Azoarcus sp. KH32C: one gene and its partner. The protein of the gene in region 2 interacts with the protein of the main gene of each other region in a pairwise test. Links are inferred from orthologs where the notes say so. Each region holds a gene or a part of one and is shown on either strand. Other genes may lie near its edges.

Region 1 (4,508 bases), 3.3 Mb from region 2 along the record:
CGTCGACGATGGCGTAGTTGAGCGCGCGCTGAACCCGTTCGCTGGTCGAATAGACCATGTTGTCGCGCAGGTAGTCGAAACCGAACTCGTTGTTCGTACCGTAGGTGATGTCGGCAGCGTAAGCAGCCTGCTTCTCGTCATGCTGCATGCGCGAGAGGTTGCAGCCGGTGGTCAGGCCCAGGAAGCCGTAGATGCGCCCCATCCATTCCGCGTCGCGGCTGGCCAGGTAGTCGTTGACCGTCACGACGTGGACGCCCTTGCCGGCGAGCGCGTTCAGGTAGGCCGGCAGGGTGGCGACCAGGGTCTTGCCCTCGCCGGTCCGCATTTCCGCGATCTTGCCGTTGTGCAGGACCATGCCGCCGATGAGCTGGACGTCGAAATGGCGCATGCCATGCACGCGCTTTCCGGCCTCCCGCACGACCGCGAAGGCCTCCGGCAGAAGGCTGTCGAGGGACTCGCCGTTCGCGACGCGCTGCTTGAACTCGGCGGTCTTGCCCCGCAGGGCCTCGTCCGACAGGGCTGAAATTTCCGGCTCGAGCGCGTTGATCGCCCGGACGGTCTGGGAATACTGACGGACAAGGCGGTCGTTGCGACTACCGAAGATTTTCTTGAGCAGGCCGGAAATCATGAGAAATTTTTGGGTTCGATTCGGCAAAGCGGGAAGTTTAGCATGCCGAGGGCAAGCCCCTGAGTGCCGTGCAGGCAAGGGAGAATTGCAGGCTCACCGTAACTGCGGAGATGGCGCGCTTGCTCTGCCTGCCGCCACCCCCTACCATCGCTTACCGACCCCCGATTTGTCCCCATGACCCAGCTCATCAACCGCTACCTCGGCAGTGGCGACTCACTCGCGCGATTGCAGGACCACGCCGCACGCCTGATGCGCCTTCAGAACGTGCTCGCACAGCACCTGCCGCCGGCGCTCGCGGCGGCTTGCTCGGTCGCGAACCTCAAGAGTGGCACGCTGGTGCTGCTCGCCGACGGAGGGGCCGTGGCGGCCCGCCTCAAGCAGATGGCCCCGACGCTGACCGCGCAATTCGCCGCCACCGGCGTACCCGTAACGGCCATCCAGGTGAAAGTGAAGGTCAATGAGGCGCCCGAGCCCGCACGGCGGGTCACCTCCCGCAGCTTGTCGGAGAGCGGAGCGCGCAGCCTGACGGATTTTTCGGCATCCTTGCCCGCCGATTCGCCGCTACGCGAGGCGCTGGAACGGCTCGTGTCACGCAGCCGCCGCGACGAAAAGGCCTAGACGAAGGGCACGAAGACCCGTTCGAGTGCGAACAGCGCGAGGTAGACGAAGATCACCACGACCGCCGCGCGAAAGAATTTCCACGCCCACGCCCGGTAGCGGACATTGCCCGTAAACATCCAGGCAATGACTGATCCGCCGATGCCGATCGCCGCCAGCACCATGAAAATGCGGATGACCAGCATCTGGCGCGTCAGGAAACGGTTGCGAGGGCGAACTGGTGGGTCACGGCCGCAGGCGTCGCAGCATCCTGTTCGAAGGTGACGATTTCCCAGGCGGACTGGTCTTCGAGCAGCACGCGCAGAATCTGGTTGTTGAGCGCGTGACCGGACTTGTGCGCGTTGTAGCTCGCGAGCAAGGGGTGACCGCACAGATAAAGATCGCCGATCGCGTCGAGCACCTTGTGTTTGACGAACTCGTCCGCGTAACGCAAGCCGTCGGCATTGAGCACGCGGTATTCGTCCATCACGATCGCATTGTCCAAGCTGCCGCCGAGCGCGAGGCCGTTGGCGCGCATGAACTCGACATCCTGCATGAAACCGAAGGTGCGGGCGCGTGCAATGTCGCGCACGTACGACTGTTCGGCGAAGTCCACCGTGACGCTGGTCGAGGTCTTGTCGATTGCCGGATGGTTGAAGACGATCGAGAAGGTCAGGCGGAAACCGTCATACGGATCGAGCCGCACCCACTTGTCGCCTTCTTCGTAGACGACGGGCTTTTTGACGCGCAGGAAACGCTTTGGCGCCTTCTGCTCCTCGATTCCGGCAGACTGCAGCAGGAACACGAAGGGTCCGGAGCTACCGTCGAGGATCGGGATTTCGGGCGCATCGACGTCAACATGCAGGTTGTCGATCCCGAGGCCGGCGAGCGCCGACATCAGGTGCTCGACGGTGCCGACCTTCGCGCCGTTCCGCTCGAGCCCCGAGCACATCCGCGTGTCGCAGACGGAATACGGATCGGCAGGAAAATCGATTACCGGATCCAGATCGACACGATGGAACACGATTCCGGTATCGGGAGCAGCCGGCCGCAGCACGAGCTGGACCTTGCGTCCGCCGTGCAGGCCGACGCCGGTGGCTTTGACGAGGGATTTAAGGGTGCGCTGCCGGATCATGTTCGTTTCCTCTTTTCGCCCAACATTTTAGCACGCACGTCAAGCCGGCCGCGGCGAATATTGCGGCGCAGCAACACTTCCTGACGCCCCCGTCAGGACCACCGTTTGGCCGGCACGTAAACGACGACGGGCGTCCGATACAGACCGGAGGCGGCGGTCTGCATCGGACGCCCGCACGGGGCAATGCCGGTCAGTCTGCCTGCTTGCGCAGGAAGGCGGGAATGTCGTAGGTGCCCATGCCGTTGGCGCTCATCGCCTCGACGGTCGTGCGGCGGCCGTGGCGGATCACCGCCGGAACGTCCAGGTTCGTCATGTCGATGGCGCCCATCGAGGGGCCGTACGTACCGGTACCGGCCACAACCTGCATCACGGGCTGGCGAGCGGCACGCGGCACGCCCAGACCGGTTGCGACAACGGTGACGCGGATGCGGTCTTCCATCGACTCGTCGAACACGGTGCCGTACTTCACGAAGGCTTCCGGCGCAGCGAAGGCCTGAACGGTCTTCACGGCATCGCGGACTTCGGACATCTTCAGCGAGCGGCTCGCGGTGATGTTGATCAGCACGCAACGCGCACCCGACAGCTCCGTGCCTTCCAGCAGGGGGCTGACGGCAGCCTGTTCGGCGGCGAGGCGGGCGCGATCCATGCCGGCGGCTTCGGCCGAACCCATCATCGCGCGGCCCATTTCACCCATGGCGGTGCGAACGTCCTGGAAGTCGACGTTCACCAGACCGGGAACGTTGATGATTTCCGCAATGCCGCCCACGGCACTGCTCAGCACGTTGTCGGCAGAACGGAAGCAGTCCTCGAAGCCGGCGTCGTCGCCGTACACTTCGAGCAGCTTGTCGTTGAGGACGACGATCAGCGAGTCGACATGGCGGGTCAGCTCTTCAACGCCACTCTCGGCCACGCGCAGGCGATTCTCGAAGTCGAAGGGCTTGGTCACGACCGCGACGGTCAGGATGCCCATTTCCTTCGCAATTTCGGCCACCACGGGAGCTGCACCGGTACCCGTGCCGCCACCCATGCCGCCGGTGATGAAACACATGTGAGCGCCGTCGAGCGCCTCAGCGATCGCGTCGCGCGACTCCTGCGCGGCGGTGCGGCCGGCTTCCGGCTTGGAGCCCGCGCCAAGACCGGAAGTGCCAAGCTGGATCTTGTTCGGTGCAAGACAGCGGCTCAGCGCCTGCGCGTCGGTGTTGGCGGACACGAAGTCCACGCCCTGGACGTTCTGCCGGATCATGTGATCGACGGCATTCCCACCGGCTCCGCCGACACCGACCACCTTGATGATCGTACCGGTCTGCACCTTTTCAACGATTTCGAACATTTCTTGCCTCGCCTCCTAGGGAACTACCCTAACCGTATGCTGCGTTGCGTGAACGCCTATATCTAGTAATGGGTAGCAAGTCTACTACTAAATAGGGTTTTGCACGCAACCCTTAATTCAATTTGACTGTCAAATTCTGCCAGCCGCTCAGAAATTCTTTTCGAACCACGCCTTCATGCGCCCGAACACTTGGCGCACGCTGCGTGTCTCGCGCGCCATGATCCCGCGACGGCGCTGCGCGTGGCCCTCCATCACGAGGCCCATCGCGGCGGCATAGCGCGGATGGCACACGACATCGGCGAGGCCGCCTGCGTACTGCGGCGCTCCGACCCGGACTGGCATATGAAACACCTCCTCGCCCAATTCCTCCATGCCGGGCATGACAGATGAACCGCCCGTCAGCACGATACCCGACGACAGCAGTTCCTCGTACCCGCTGCGGCGTAGCTCGGCCTGCACCAACTCGAACAGTTCGGACACACGCGGCTCGATGACGTCCGCAAGGCGCTGGCGCGACAGCGGGCGCGGCGGACGGTCGCCGACGCCGGGGACCTCGATCATTTCTTCGGGATCGGCCAGCGTATGCATCGCGATGCCCTGGCTAATCTTGATTTCCTCGGCTTCCGCGGTCGGCGTACGCAAGGCCATCGCGATATCGTTGGTGATCTGGTCGCCCGCGACCGGCAACACGGCCGTGTGACGGATTGCCCCCTGAGTGAAGACTGCAATGTCGGTCGTGCCGCCGCCGATATCGACGAGGCACACGCCCAGTTCTTTCTCGTCCTCGGTCAGCACCGAGTAGCTCGACGCGAGCGGCT
Region 2 (6,096 bases):
CGCCCGGTCAGCTTGAGGGCCAGCGCGACGTCGCCCGGGGTTTCACCGCGCGCCTCACGCGCACGACGCAATTCCAGGCCGATCGCTTCAGCGCCGCCGGAGGGCTCGGCGCCGGCCTGCGGATCCAGATGCACTTCGGTCACTCGTACTTTCCCTGAGTCATCGCTTGAAATTCGGGGCTGTCGGCGAAACGCCCCCGCAATTGGGCGGCGTAGCTCGCCTCGGCATCGCGGTTGCCGAGGCGACGCGCGGTGCGCAGTCCCAGCCAGGCCGACGCGGCGGTCGGTTCGCCTTCCTGGTGCAATTGCACAAGATAGGTGTTGGCGACCTCATACGCGCCGCGGCGGTACGCGATCCCGGCCAGTTGATAGATCGCGGAGCGGTTCGACGGATCGAGCTGGACGGCGCGCCGCAACTCCGTTTCCGCCGCCGCCTCGTCCCCCTTGGCGAGATAGCAGAGCCCGGCATTGGTATAGGGCCGTGTGGGCGTGCGGTAATAGGGGTTGCGCGCCGCTATGGCCAGCCGCTCGAGACCGTCGCTGAAGTTCCCGTTCACGCACTGGAACCAGCCGTAGCTGTTGTTGTATTCGGGATCGTTGGGCGCCATCGACAGCGCGCGCTGAAAGTTTTCGCGCGCGCTAGGCATGTCGTCGATGTACATGTAGACCAGCGCCATCAGGTGGTACGTGGGCGAATAGTTCGGATCCATCACCAGCGCGGTGCGGGCCTCGTCGAGCGCGACCGCGTAGCGCGCGATCTGGAAGTAGGCCATGCCGAGATCGACATGGACCTTGGCGCTCGCGGCTGCCCCACTGACCGGCAACTCCGACGCGGGCGGCGCGGCATTGCCGCCGGTCGCCCCCGGACGCGTACTCACGCACCCGCCGAGCATCACGGCGAGCAAGGGCATCGAAAGCTTCGCAAGCAGCCGTCTCATGCACGATCCTCCGTCGGTTTCGCCAGCCGCACAACACGTCGCGTGCGATCCTGCACCTGTCCTGCGAGCTGCCCGCAGGCGGCGTTGACGTCGTCCCCGCGCGTCTTGCGCGTCGTCGTGACGATGCCGGCGTCGATCAGGATGCTGGCGAAACGCCGGATCCGGTCGGGGTGCGAGCGTTCGAACCCGGCGTTCGGGAAGGGGTTGAAGGGAATCAGGTTGAACTTGCACGGCACGTCGCGGACCAGCGCGACAAGCGCCCGGGCATGCGCGTCGGTGTCGTTGACGCCGTCGAGCATGACATATTCGAAAGTCACGAAGTCGCGCGGGGCGCGTTCGAGGTAGCGCTGGCAAGCGGCCATCAGCTCCCGCAGCGGGTACTTCTGATTGATCGGCACGAGGCGGTCGCGCAGCGCGTCGTCGGGCGCATGCAGCGACACGGCGAGTGCGACCGGACATTCGTCGCGCAGACGGTCCATCGCCGGTACGATGCCCGAGGTCGATACCGTCACGCGTCGGCGGGACAGGCCGTAGGCGTGGTCGTCGAGCATCAGGCGCAGGGCGGTGACGACGTTGTCGAAGTTCGTCAGCGGCTCGCCCATGCCCATCATCACGACGTTGCTGATCACTCGGCCGTTATCGGGCTCGCCCTCGGCATCCTTGGCTCCCGCCGGGGCCGCGGCGCCGCCCAACAGTTTGTTCGCGAGCCACAGCTGACCGATGATCTCGGCGGCCGTGAGGTTGCGGTTGAAGCCCTGCTTGCCGGTCGAGCAGAAGGCGCAGTCGAGCGCGCAGCCGGCCTGCGAGGAGATGCACAGTGTGCCGCGGTTCGTCTCGGGGATGAACACCGCCTCGACGGCGTTGGCGCTGCCGACATCGAGCAACCACTTGCGCGTGCCGTCGTGCGAGACGGTGTCGCGGATCGCCTGTGGCGGGCGAATGCACGCCTCTTGGGCCAGCTTCGCGCGCAGGCTCTTCGCGACGTCGGTCATGGCGTCGAAATCGGTTTCGCCGAAACGGTGCATCCAGTGCATCACCTGGCGCGCACGGAAGGGCTTTTCGCCGCGCTCCGCGAACCAGGCGACGAGGCCGTCGACGTCGAAATCGAGCAGATTGACCGGTGTTTCCATGTGTTTCCTGTGTTGCCCTCAAAATGCAATCGGCCCGCGACGCACGAAGTGCGCGGGCCGATGCGCGGGCGTAGCCCTGAGAGGCTTAGCGGGCGTAAACGTTCATCCCGGGGAAGAAGAACGCCACTTCGACAGCGGCCGTTTCGGCAGCGTCGGAACCGTGGACCGCGTTGGCGTCGATCGAGTCGGCGAAGTCGGCGCGGATGGTGCCGGCAGCGGCCTTCTTCGGATCGGTCGCGCCCATCAGGTCGCGGTTCTTGGCGATCGCGCCTTCACCTTCCAGCACTTGCACCATCACCGGGCCGGAGATCATGAAGGACACGAGATCCTTGAAGAAGGGGCGTTCCTTGTGGACCGCGTAGAACTGGCCGGCTTCACGCTCGGACAGGTGAACCATCTTCGAGGCGATGATCTTCAGGCCCGCATCTTCGAAGCGCTGGTAGATCTTGCCGATCACATTCTTGGCAACGGCGTCGGGCTTGATGATGGACAGGGTGCGTTCGATGGCCATGTAGAAAAACTCCGGTTTGAATCGGTAAGCAAAAAGTAAGCGAAAAAAGCCTAGCTCGCGATTCTAACAGTTTTTCGTACCCGGCTCGCAGTAAGACAACAAAGTCAAGGGCGTAGGTTTGATAGGCCGAAGCAATGGCGCGCTTCTTGCAGCGCAACATCGCATCCATACACGCACCAAGGTTATTACGATGACGCAAGCGCAAAATTATCGTCGCTCATCCGACATCGATTTGCTGACAATTTACGAGATCAGCAAGGTACTGACCTCTTCGCTGGATTTCCGGCAGAGTCTCCAGACGGTGCTGCAACTGCTACTGTCGCAGCTCAACATGCGGCACGCGCTGGTCGGATTGGTGCAGACGGACGGCCAGCTGCACATTCTTGGTGCGGCGGGCGTACCCTGGCCGATGAGCGAGGCACCAATTCTGGATCCGCGAGAAGGGATCATTTCGAAAGTGATCCGCAGCGGCTCGCCCATCGTGATCCCCGACATCGCCGGGGACGCGCACTTTACGAATCGCACGGGGCGCGACCCCGAGCAGATGAAGGGGGTGTCCTACCTCGTCGTGCCGCTCAAGGTGGATCGCGAGGTGATCGGCATCCTGTCGGCCGATCGCCATCCGGACGACGAGGAAAGCGTCAATTTCGAGCGCGACGTGCGCATGCTGTCGCTGGTCGCGAACCTACTCGCGCAGACCTTCCGGCTGCATCAGGCCGTCGCCGCGGACCGGCAGGCGCTGCTCGAGGAGTCGGCGCGGCTGCAGAAGCAGTTGCAGGGGCAGTACGACATCGAGAACGTGGTGGGCCGTTCGAAGCGCATGAAGGAGGTGTTCGCGGACGTGCATCAGGCGGCGCCGTCGGGCGCGACGGTCTTGCTGCGCGGCGAATCCGGCACCGGCAAGGAGGCGATTGCCCATGCGATCCATTATCTGTCGCCGCGTGTGAAAGGTCCGTTCGTCAAGCTCAATTGCGCGGCGTTGCCGGAAACGCTGCTGGAGTCCGAGCTCTTCGGCCACGAGCGCGGCGCCTTCACCGGCGCAACGTCGGAACGCAAGGGCCGCTTCGAGCTGGCGCGCGGGGGCACGATCTTCCTCGACGAGATCGGCGACATCTCGCCCGCCTTCCAGGCGAAGCTGCTGCGCGTGCTGCAGGAGCAGGAGTTCGAGCGCGTCGGCGGCAACAAGACGATCAAGACCGACGTGCGGCTGGTTGCGGCGACGAACCGCAATCTGGAGGAGATGGTGCAGAAGAACGAGTTCCGCGCGGATCTCTACTTCCGGCTTAATGTCGTCGCGATCTTCCTGCCGGCGCTGCGCGAGCGGAAGGACGACATTCCGCTGCTGGTCGATTTCTTCATCGAACGCTTCAATACCGAAAACCGGCGCCAGCTCGCGATCACGCCGGGCGCGGTCGATATCCTGATGCAGTGCAATTGGCCGGGGAATGTGCGCGAGTTGGAGAACTGCATTCAGCGGGCGGCAACGATGACGCGTTCGAACGTGATCCGTGAGGCCGACATGCGTTGCCAGAAGGGGCAGTGCTTTTCGTCGATGCTGCTCGAGACGACGCAGTCGCGCGCCTGCTTCCCGGTGATCGGCGTGCCGTCCCGCGCCTCGGCGCCGGTGTCGCGACCCGTGTCGATGCCCGCACCCTCTTCCGCCGACGAGGTCGAGGCGCCGCAGGCGGTGGAGCGTCGGGGGGTGCCGATGGGCGAGCGCGACCGGCTGGTCGATGCAATGGAGCGCTGCGGGTGGGTGCAGGCAAAGGCGGCGCGACTGCTGGGATTGACGCCGCGGCAGATCGGCTATGCGCTGCGCAAGTACAACATCGAGGTGAAGCAGCTCTGAGGTTGCCTGCGATCCGCCCGGCCCCGGGGGAGGCTCCCCGTGGGCAGGCGTTCGCGGCCTTCGGCTTCCCGGGGTGGCGGACCTCGCGGGGGCGGGGACGCAAACTCGGGCGCGTTGCGCCCTCAGACATGCGTCCCCTTGTTTCCCCCGCGACGCCCACCACCCCGGCGCTCACGGACAGCCTCCGGGGAGCCTCCCCCGGGGCCGGGCTACGTTTGCTGAAGCGAACTCGCGATCAGACCGGGCGGTTCTCGGCGACCTTCACCGGGCCCATTTCTGCCAGCGCCTGGCTGTATTCGATGCGCGGGAAGCCGCTCGGGCCCTTCGCGGCAGCGTCGACGATGGCGTCGATCTTGGCTTCGGGCGACAGCTTCTTCAGGTCACCCTTCTCCAGGTACAGCAGGTCGAGCAGCTCGTTGTAAACGGTCGCCTCGTCGAGCGGCAGCACGTAGAAGCTCACACCCTCGAATTCGAGCAGGAATTTCTTCGAGATATCGACGTTGCCCGCGAAGATGAAGTACTTGCCGGTCGGCGTGAGCGCGGCGCCGAAGGTCTCGCGCACGAAGTCAAGATGGGCGAGCGAGTCGACGTGCAGGGCGAGGAACACGAGCTGCTCGCCTTCGGCTGCGAGGATCACCTGATCGGCCTTGATTTCGGGCGGGCGCTTTTCGCCTGCGACGGACGGGGGGAACTTGAGACCGAGTTCGCCGCGGAAGCCGTAGCGGTTGGTCTTCTGGGTGGGGCCGCTGACGGTCGGAGACAGCAGCTTGCCTTCGAGGGCGGCGAACAGCGTGGGGGTCGTCATGGTGAGGTCTCGCATCTTCGGTGATTGGGTAGCTGAGCCGTTGCGAGAACCATGCCACAGAACTTTCCTTTTGCTGTCAGTCACTTAAGAAACATAACCACCCGCCGTGTCGCGACATTGTTTGTTCCAAACGCGACAGAAGGCTCATCCGAATCACGACAGGCGCATGCGGAGGGATGACTCTTCGCTCTAACTAAAGTTATAGACACGGGAGACTTTTCACGCTGTCCGGGCAAATTCCATGTGAGAATTGTGGGCAGGCATCAGGTCCCTACCAACAATGAAGACGCCCAGGCCCCTCCTACTTCCGCGATCCACGTCGGCGACGCCGCAGCGCTTCGGATTCGCCATGGTCGCGGCGGCGGCGATCCTGGTGCTCGCTACGATGTTCGCTGCATACGGCGTCTACGACTATCGCGCGACACTCGCCGCGGGGAGAGAATCGGCCGAGCAGATCGCCGACCAGACGGCGCTCGCGGCCGAAGGCACGCTGGAGGCGACGACGCAGTTGCTTCGCTCGATTGCGCTGCTCGTGCGCTCGCCCGTGCGTCACGAGGCGCACGATCCTGCGGCAGTGCGCGCCGCCCTTCTCGACCTGCAGGCGCACACGCCCTATGCGATGGACCTGCTCATCGTATCGCCGGACGGGCGGATAACCGATTGGACCGGCGCGGGCGCCCCGCCGGACATCCGCGACCGCGAGTACTACACCTACCACGCGCGGACGCCGACCAGCGATCTCTACGTCGGCCCGCCGCTGCTGTCGAAGGTGCATACGGGAAAATGGTTCTTCGCGGTGAGCGAGGGGCTGCGCGACGAACGCGGAGCGCTGACGTCGGTCATCGTCGTCATCGTGGATGTCGG

Evidence for each region. The genes of interacting proteins can lie anywhere in the genome.
Region 1: the proteins of rlmN (region 2) and ftsZ interact in binary tests that used the Escherichia coli proteins (3 or more experiments, as listed by UniProt). The link is inferred for Azoarcus sp. KH32C from one-to-one orthologs.

What each region holds. Positions count from the first base shown.
Region 1 is NC_020516.1:4,128,013-4,132,520, forward strand. What follows is about bases 1,621-4,508. They hold ftsZ (cell division protein FtsZ), read right to left. Parts: upstream 3,691-4,508; coding sequence 2,551-3,690; downstream 1,621-2,550. Other genes in these bases: lpxC (UDP-3-O-acyl-N-acetylglucosamine deacetylase), read right to left, coding at 1,621-2,360; ftsA (cell division protein FtsA), read right to left, coding at 3,838-4,508. In the rest of the region: preprotein translocase subunit SecA, read right to left, coding at 1-628; AZKH_RS18425 (DUF721 domain-containing protein), read left to right, coding at 803-1,246; AZKH_RS18430 (hypothetical protein), read right to left, coding at 1,243-1,431; more of lpxC, read right to left, coding at 1,440-1,620. UniProt on the Escherichia coli protein: Essential cell division protein that forms a contractile ring structure (Z ring) at the future cell division site. The regulation of the ring assembly controls the timing and the location of cell division.
Region 2 is NC_020516.1:866,151-872,246, reverse strand. Bases 1-2,855 are described here. They hold rlmN (23S rRNA (adenine(2503)-C(2))-methyltransferase RlmN), read right to left. Parts: upstream 2,068-2,855; coding sequence 934-2,067; downstream 1-933. Other genes in these bases: nifA (nif-specific transcriptional activator NifA), read left to right, coding at 2,769-2,855; ndk (nucleoside-diphosphate kinase), read right to left, coding at 2,153-2,578; pilW (type IV pilus biogenesis/stability protein PilW), read right to left, coding at 140-937; AZKH_RS03975 (helix-turn-helix domain-containing protein), read right to left, coding at 1-143. Outside these bases: more of nifA, read left to right, coding at 2,856-4,427; AZKH_RS03950 (hypothetical protein), read right to left, coding at 4,663-5,232; AZKH_RS26140 (diguanylate cyclase), read left to right, coding at 5,582-6,096.